DNA from 2 places in the Caproiciproducens sp. NJN-50 genome. Region 1 is predicted to be linked to the other one. Evidence: predicted binding sites of a transcription regulator. Region 1 holds the regulator's gene; the other holds the start of a gene.
What was found. The regulator HrcA, encoded in region 1, represses chaperone genes, less so after heat shock. The targets are predictions, from matches to a motif close to TGTTAGCACTCNNNNNNNNNGAGTGCTAACA.

Region 2: the regulator HrcA is predicted to act here: its motif matches at 3,327-3,357, upstream of htpG (molecular chaperone HtpG).

Annotation. Positions count from the first base shown of each region.
Region 1 covers NZ_CP035283.1:3,214,870-3,219,430, reverse strand. Annotated here, with positions in the region: gene hemW (radical SAM family heme chaperone HemW) at 1-6, shown strand, start outside; gene hrcA (heat-inducible transcriptional repressor HrcA) at 736-1,767, shown strand; gene EQM14_RS15710 (nucleotide exchange factor GrpE) at 1,785-2,390, shown strand; gene dnaK (molecular chaperone DnaK) at 2,446-4,302, shown strand; gene dnaJ (molecular chaperone DnaJ) at 4,436-4,561, shown strand, end outside.
Region 2 covers NZ_CP035283.1:2,160,179-2,164,739, forward strand. Annotated here, with positions in the region: gene EQM14_RS10365 (DUF3810 domain-containing protein) at 1-290, shown strand, start outside; gene EQM14_RS10370 (bactofilin family protein) at 391-1,050, opposite strand; gene htpG (molecular chaperone HtpG) at 1,408-3,300, opposite strand; gene EQM14_RS10380 (cation diffusion facilitator family transporter) at 3,402-4,561, opposite strand, start outside.

The sequences.
Region 1 (4,561 bases):
GGATGATCCCCGAACGGCCCGTTCCTTTGGCGGCCCTTCTCCATAAATGCCGGGCTGTCGTTCCTAAGTTGAACTGCCGCTTCTTTTCACGCTTTGCACTCAGACCCACCGGAAAAGAGAGAGGGTGCCGCCGGCGATCAGTTTCATCCGCGGCCGCCGAACGCCTCGGATGTCCTTCTGCGCGGGGCACAAAAAAGCGCCGGTCCCGGAATGTTCCATTCCATACACCGGCGCGCGTGAAAAGCAGGAACCTACCCCGTTTTTTCCCCTGTACAAGCAAAGACGGAAGGAGTATAATATTTCCAGCATTGCGCGGTTATTCCGTTGTGTATGGAGAGTGCGCTCCATATGCAGGGGGCGGGGCGTTGGCGCGCCCGGTCCCCGCTTTGCACTTTTTATTGTGCCTTGCTATCAGTATAATCCAGATTTCTTCAAAATTCAACCATTTTTTACAGTCTGAACCTGTTTGCGGCGTGACGCTGCTCCCTTTGGGCCGGCCGGGACGCCTTTTGCGTCCGCAAGGCTCCGGTTTGGCGATAAAAGCTTCCGGGAATGCCGGCACAAAGAGGGTTTCGGCGCTACGGTTCCGGAAATTCCTGAGCCGCGGCGCAGAATTTCATAATTAGTTTACAATTAACATATTGACAATGGGATAAACTAATGGTACTCTATTTACAGAACGTTAGCACTCTAAAGTGAGGAGTGCTAAAAGCGGAGAAACGGGAGGGAAAGGGATTGGAACTGACCCCGAGACAGCAGAAAATACTCGCCGCAGTGATTGATTTGTATATTCTGACCGGAGAGCCCGTGGGTTCCAAGTCCCTGTGCGAGACCCTTGACTTCAACGTCTCTTCCGCGACGGTCCGGAATGAGATGAGCGACCTGAGCGAACTTGGGCTTCTTGAGCAGCCGCACACCTCCGCCGGGCGCGTCCCGACCGAAAAGGGGTACCGGGTCTATATCGACCGGCTGATGAAGCGGCCCGGCATGACGGGCGACGAAAAGCGGTATATCGACAGCCTGATCCTTCCGAGCGCCTATGACCCGGAAAAGCTGCTGGACGGCGTCGCGAAGGTGCTCGCTTCCATGACGAAGTTCGCGGCGGTTTCGACCACGCCGAGCGGCGAATCCGCGGTCATCCGCGCCGTGCAGCTGGTGCAGACCAGCCGGCGCACGGCAATGGTGATCCTGATGACTTCCGCCGGGACGATGAAAAGCCGTGTGTTTCACTGCGATTTTGATATCACGCCGGAAATCCTGCGGGTCTTTTTCCGCATGCTGAACGAAAAGCTGATCGGCATTCCGGTTTCCAGCATCACGCCGGCGTATATCCAGTCTCTGGCGGCCTCGATGGGCGATATGGCGATGATGATCAGTTCCGCCCTGATGGCGGTCGCGGACGCGGCTCAGGAATCCATGCAGTCGGAGATCTGCCTGAACGGCGAAATCAACCTTCTGTTTTATCCGGAGTTCGGGCAGGAGGAGCTGCGCCGCATCATGGACTTCCTCTCCCGGCCCGACGACCTTTGCAGGCTGCTGTCGCAGCCGAAGGACAACGTCCGGGTCATCCTCGGAGAAGAGAGCCGGCGCCCGGAGCTGCGCGATTCCAGTGTCATCGTCTCCCGGTACAGCGTCGGGGGCAGGGACGCGGGGGCCATCGCCATCATCGGGCCGATGAGGATGAATTACGGCAGGATCATGTCCAGCATTGAATATCTCTCCGGTTCGGTCGGCAGAATGCTGACGGAATTGATGGACTTGGAATAAAGAAAGGGGCGCCAGTTTTGGAGGAAAAAGAGAAGAAAGAGAAAACACAGGCCGAAGACCTGGAAAAGGGACCGGAGGCTGCGGAGGAACCGACCCCGGAGAAAGAGAAGTCTTCGGAACAGGCGGCGCCGCGGGAAGAGACGAAGGAAGATGCTGCCGCAAATGCCGAAGCGGAACTGCAGCGCAAGCTGGAGGAAGCGAACCGGCAGGTGGAAAAGCAGAAGGATCTGCTTCTCCGCACGGCCGCGGAGTACGATAACTACCGCAAGCGCACGGCGCGGGAGAAGGCTTCCCTTTATAACGACGCCACCGCGGCCGCCGTGCAGGAGATCCTGACAGTGGCGGACAGCCTGGACCGCGCGCTGGAGCAGAAAGAATGCACCGCGGAGGATATGCGCAGGGGCGTCGAGCTGGTGCAGAAGCAAATGCAGTCGGCCCTTGACAAGCTGGGCGTCAAGGAGATGGGGAAGGAAGGGGAGCCTTTCGACCCGGAGCTGCACAACGCGATTTCCCATGTGGAAGACCCGAAAAGCGGAGAAAATTCGGTGGTCAAGGTGTTTCAAAAAGGGTATCAGATTGGCGGCCGGGTGATCCGGCATGCGATGGTGCAGGTGGCCAACTAACCTTTTTCATATATTATAATTTTTATTGAATGATACGTATTGGAGGTTAATCAATATGTCAAAAACAATAGGCATCGATCTGGGCACCACCAATTCCTGCGTTGCGGTGATTGAGGGCGGCAAGCCGGTCGTCATCCCGAACGCGGAAGGGGAAAGGACCACCCCGTCCGTCGTGGCGTTTAAAAAGACGGGCGAGCGCATCGTTGGCCAGCTGGCGAAGCGCCAGGCAATCACGAATCCGGACCGCACCATCAGTTCCATAAAAAGAGAAATGGGCAGCGACTACAAGGTCAATATAGACGGCAAGAATTACACCCCGCAGGAAATTTCCGCCATGATCCTCCAGAAGCTGAAGGCGGACGCGGAAGGATACCTCGGCGAGCCGGTGCATTCGGCGGTCATCACGGTTCCGGCCTACTTTACCGACGCGCAGCGCCAGGCGACCAAGGACGCCGGCAAGATCGCCGGGCTGGACGTCAAGCGCATCATCAACGAGCCGACGGCGGCCGCGCTTTCCTACGGCATCGACAAGGATAAGGAACAGAAGATCATGGTCTACGACCTCGGCGGCGGCACATTCGACGTTTCGATCATCGAAATGGGCGACGGGGTCCAGGAAGTCCTCGCCACGGCGGGCAACAACCGCCTGGGCGGCGACGATTTCGACAAGCGGGTCATGGACTGGATGGTTTCCGAGTTCAAAAGGGAGACCGGCATCGATCTTTCGGGCGACAAGGCGACCATGCAGCGCCTGAAGGACGCGGCGGAGAAGGCGAAGATCGAGCTTTCCGGCGTGACCTCGACGAACATCAATCTGCCGTTCATCACGGCGGACGCAAACGGCCCGAAGCATCTGGATATGACCCTGAGCCGCGCGAAATTCGACGAGCTGACCGCCGACCTGGTGGAGAAGACCGTCGGCCCGGTCAAACAGGCTCTGTCGGACGCGGGCCTGTCCTGGAACGACATCGGCAAGGTATTGCTGGTCGGCGGTTCCACCCGCATGCTTTCCGTTCAGGATAAGGTCAAGGAACTCTCCGGTAAAGACCCGTTCAAGGGGATCAACCCGGATGAGTGCGTCGCCATCGGCGCTTCGCTTCAGGCGGGCGTCCTGGGCGGCGAGGTCGAGGGCCTGCTGCTCCTCGACGTCACCCCGCTGTCCCTCGGCGTCGAGACCATGGGCGGTGTGATGACCAAGATCATCGACCGCAACACGACCATTCCGACCAAGAAGAGCCAGATCTTCTCCACAGCGGCGGACGGTCAGACTCAGGTGGAGGTCAACGTCCTGCAGGGCGAGCGCGAGTTTGCCCGCGACAACAAGCAGCTCGGGCTGTTCCGCCTGGACGGCATCGCCCCGGCTCCGCGCGGCATTCCGCAGATCGAGGTCACGTTCGATATCGACGCCAACGGCATCGTGAATGTTTCCGCAAAGGACCTCGGCACCGGCAAGCAGCAGAAGATCACGATCACTTCCAGCTCGAACATGAGCAAGGACGACATCGACAAGGCGGTGAAGGAAGCGGAGAAATTCGAAGCGGAGGACAAGAAGCACCGCGAGGAGATCGATCGGAAGAACGAGGCGGAAAACCTGTGCTATTCCGTGGAAAAGCTGGTCAAGGACAGCGGGGACAAAATTCCCCAGTCCGATAAGGACGACCTGAATGCAAAGGTTGCGGCGCTGCGCAGCGAAATTTCCGCGAACAATGCGGATGAGATCAAGGACAAGAGCGACGAACTGCAGAAGGCCATGTATGCCGCGAGCGAAAAGCTTTACAAAAATGCCGCGCCCCAGCAGCCGGCCGGCGGACCGGTTCCGCCCGCGCAGGACGGCGGCACAGCGCCGCAGGACGGAAACGGAAACGTTTACAACGCGGAATACAGGGATGTCGATGACAAGGATAAGAAATAAATTCAAATCCGTCCGCGGGACCAGACAGGAAGCGGCGGGAGCCGTTTCCGCGGCGATGCGGCGTTGACATAAAACGCGGGTCAGGGCAGCCCTTTCGGCTGCCCTCAACGCGTATTCTCGGGAGTGATTCAGATTGGCTGACAAAAGGGATTATTATGAGGTGATGGGCGTTCCTAAAAACGCCACGGAAGCCGAAATCAAACAGGCGTACCGCAAACTGGCGAAGAAGTACCACCCGGACCTGAACCCCGGGGACAAA
Region 2 (4,561 bases), 1.1 Mb from region 1:
TTCAGTACTCCGGCGACATGCTCGCTTTCACATATGCTTCCAACGCTCTTTTTTCCGTTGATGCCGACGCCGCAAACAAGATTTTCTCCTCGCTCAACCCCGGGGTTCGCCGGGATTTGGCATATAACTCGGAATACTGGAAGCAGTTCGAAGGCCCTGTCTCAAAAGCGTCGAACAGCGTAAACGACCAGTATCTGAAAGCAAACAGCCAGGATGACGGGGTAAAAAGCTACGGCAGAATGGTCGACCTGCTCCTCGCGCAGCAGCGCGCCGAAAAGAAAAAAGACTGACGAAGAGACAGAAACAGGCACCTAAAAACATGCCGCCATGTTTTTAGGTGCCTGTTTCCCAGCCATGGGCCAAAGCCCTGCAGAATCCGGCCGTTTCGGCCTATTGCGGATTTTTCTCATCGGCGGCTTCCGATTCTGAAGAAAGAGCCGATGTCTCACCTGTTCCCACTTCGACAGGCTCGATGCTGCCGTCCGAAATTTCTACCTTGCCTTTTAGCTTTGCACCGCTGCTGACCGTGATGGTCGTCGACGTAATATCGCCGATAATGACGGAGTTTCCCTGACAGCATACGTTCCCCATCACATGAACATTGCCCTTCAGCTTGCCGTCTATGGTCAGGTTGCCGCATTTAATGTCCCCGACGATTACGGAGTCGCTGTCCACATTGACTTCATCCGCGGCATTCAGGCTCCCGCGGACTGTGCAGGCGAACAAATCGATGCCGGCTCCCTGGACATCCCCAACTTGCTTGCCGTTGATCTTCACACTGCCGGAAGTCAGGATGCTCCCGGTCATGGTGCCCATCATTTCAATGTTGCCGTCGGACTTAATATCGCCCGTAATTGTGGTCCCAGAGGAAATCACCGTAGTGTTTTTCTGCTCATCGGCGAACGCGCTTTCAAACCGATTTCCATGCTGCCCTGACGGCGCAGCGGCATGACGGTCCGTCTGGTCCGGTTCTTCGGCAGCTTCCTCGTAAATCTCATCCCGTTTCGCTGTGCCGGCACGGCTAAAATGCAAATCGTCGGATCTGTCCATTGGGGCTGATTCCTCCAATTCAAACTCGGCATCCTGATAAGGTCCATTCCAAATTTTTTTCATAATCTTGGCAAATGTAGTTTCATGGTTTTCGCTCGCGATATCCATATGCACATGCCCCCAATGTAAAATAAGCCCTGCGGCTATCAGCACAGCATTTTCCTGTATGTATTATAATAATACATAATTCGGTAAATTTCCACTCTTTTTTAGGGTTTTTCGTAATTATTTGTTCACAAACAAGCCGAAAACCATAGCCAGCCTCGCCAATCCATGCCCCCGCCTTCGAATGGGGCGGTCCCCCATTGTGAAAGCTGCAAAAAAAACCGGCTGTAAGCCGGTTTTTTCATAGGATGTTCAATCCGCCATCAGGCTGCAGATCTGGTTGGAAAATGCAACCGGGTCGTCGATCGGAGCGCCTTCGATCAACAGGGCCTGGGTATAAAGCAGGGACGCATAGGTCTTCAGTTTCTCCTTATCGGAGTCAAACAGCTTGACCAGCCTGTCAAAAACCGGGTGATTCGCGTTGATTTCCAATACGCGTTGAGCCTGCACTTTTTCTTTTTCCGCATTGGGCAGCGAGTTCAGCACCTTTTCCATCTCCATTGAAATCGCTCCGCTGGTGGACAGGCAGACAGGGTGGGACTTCAGCTTATTGGAAAGAACTACGGCCTTTACTTTGCCGTCAAGCGCGTCTTTCATGAAAGAAAGCAGATCCTTGTTTTCTTCAACTTTCTGAGCCGCCTCCTTTTTCTCCTCCTCTGTTTCCAGATCCAGGTCGTCCGCGGAAACGGATTTAAATTCCTTGTCCTGATATTTCTCAAGCACCCGCACGGCGAATTCATCGATCGGGTCGGTGAGATAAAGGATTTCATATCCTCGGTCTTTCACGGCTTCCGTCTGCGGGAGCAGCGCGGCCTTCTGTACCGATTCTCCGCAGACGTAATAAATATATTTCTGGTCTTCCTTCATGCGGGTGACATATTCGGCCAGAGTGGAATACTTCTCTCCCGCCGAGGTATGAAACAGCAAAAGGTCCTGCAAAGCATCCTTGTGCGTTCCAAAATCCTGGTACACCCCGTACTTCAGCTGCAGCCCAAAATTCTGAAAGAACTTCTCATAGTCTTCCCGCTCGTTTTTCAGCATGGATTCCAGTTCGGACTGGATTTTCTTTTCAACCCGGCCCGCTATGATTTTCAGCTGGCGGTCATGCTGCAGCATTTCCCTGGATATGTTCAGCGAAAGGTCCTGGGAATCGACCAGGCCCCGGACAAAACTGAAATAATCCGGCAGCAGGTCGGCGCATTTATCCATAATCATAACGCCGTTGGAGTAAAGCTGAAGTCCCTTCTCATATTCTTTCGTATAAAAATCGTATGGAGCGCGCGCCGGCAGATACATCAGCGCGTGAAAAGTGGCGGTGCCCTCGGTGTACATATGGATCACTCTGGCCGGGTCCTCGTAATCCGCGAACTTGTCCTTGTAAAACTGATTGTACTGTTCTTTCGTGATCTCGTTCTTATTCTTGCGCCAGATCGGGACCATGCTGTTGAGCGTTTCTTCTTCGGTGTAGCTCTCGTATTCGTCCTTGCTGCCTTCCTTTAAGCGGCTTTTCTCCACATTCATGCGGATCGGGTAGCGGATATAATCGGAATACTTTTTGATCAGATTCCGAAGCGTATAGGTATCCAGATACTCATTAAATTTTTCATCGTCGGTATCCGGCTTCAGGTCAAGAACGATATCCGTCCCAGAGGTTTCCCTCTGCTCGCAGGGCTCGACGGTATACCCTTCGGCGCCGCGGGACTCCCAGCGGTAGGTTTCTTCGCCGCCGAACGCCCGGCTTACAACACTCACGTGGTCGCTGACCATAAACGCGGAATAAAAGCCGACGCCGAACTGGCCGATGATTTCAATGTCCGGTTTGCTTTCGAACTCGTTCTTGAAATCAAGCGAACCGCTTTTGGCGATGGTCCCAAGATTGGTTTCCAGTTCCTCCTTTGTCATGCCGCAGCCATTGTCTGAAATCGCCAGCGTGCGTTTCTCCTTGTCCGGCAGAATGCGAATGACAAAGTCATCGCGGCTCAAGCCCGTGTTTTCCTCCGAGAGGGCTTTATAATAAAGCTTGTCGATGGCGTCGCTCGCATTGGAAATCAGCTCGCGCAGAAAAATTTCCTTGTGGGTATAAATGGAATGGATCATCAGGTCCAAAAGATGCTTGGATTCCGCCTGGAACGGTTTGATCGGCATTTTAGATCCCATCCTTTGCAAAAAAGAATTAGCACTCAATAAGCTCAAGTGCTAATTCCTATTTTATCCGATCCTTCTGAAAATTTCAAGAGGACAAATTGTTAAATTTTTGTATCGAAGTTCTGTCTCGCGGGAACATAGTCGTGGTCCACCGTGATCACCGGGTAACAGTTTCCCGGCAGATCCCTGACCTTTTGGGAAATAGCCTCGACCAGTTCCTCATCCTTCATTGGAAATTCAAAGGAAACACAAACGTCAAACACCAGATTTGCATGGGTCGGCCCCCAGACCACCCGGAAATCGTGCATCCCGATTTCCGGAGAAAGTTCCTCGAGCAGCTGCCTGACCTGGCCCTTCAGTTCATTGGTGCGCGGATCGTCCATCGCGACCGGATCCATGTGAATGACCAGATGAATGCCCTTTTTCTCCATAAAATCACGTTCGATATTGTCTATGATGTCATGACTGAGCAGAACGTCCCGTTCCGCGGGGACTTCACAGTGGACGGTTGCGAAACAGCGGCCCGGTCCATAGCTGTGGACATTCAGATCGTGAATTCCGAGAATCCCGTCGTAACTGTCGATGGTGTGGTAGATATCGTCCACCAGTTTCCGGTCCGGAGCCTCGCCGAGTAGCGGGTTGCTGGTTTCCCGAACCAGCTGAAAGCCAGTGAACATGATCATAACGGCGACGGCAAGACCCACATAGCCGTCCAGATTAAACCCGGTCAGCTTTGTAATCACGGTTCCTGCCAAAACAGCCGAAGTGGACAGAACATCATTCATGCTGTCGGCGGCAGCCGCGGAAACGGTCGCGGATGAGATCGCCTTTCCGATCTGACGGTAAAAAGCCCCCTGCCAGGCCTTCAGCAAAACGGAAACCACCAGCACCGCAATCACGAACAGACTGAATTTGGTCTGTTCCGGATGGAGTATTTTTTGAAAAGACGTTTGAGCAAACTGGAAGCCCGTGACAAACACGACAAGAGACACCATCAGGCCGCTGATATATTCGATTCTGGCATGCCCGTAGGGGTGGCCGGAATCGGCGGGTTTCGCGGCCATTTTGAATCCGACCAGCGTCACAATGGACGAGGCCGAATCGCTCAGGTTGTTGACCGCATCCGCCGTTACCGAGATGCTGTGGAACAAAACGCCCGCGGTGATCTTGCCGGAAAAGAGGAGCAGATTGGTCACGATGCCGACAATGCCGGAAAATTTTCCGTAGCTTTCCCGCACTTTTGTATTCTCAGTGTTCTGAT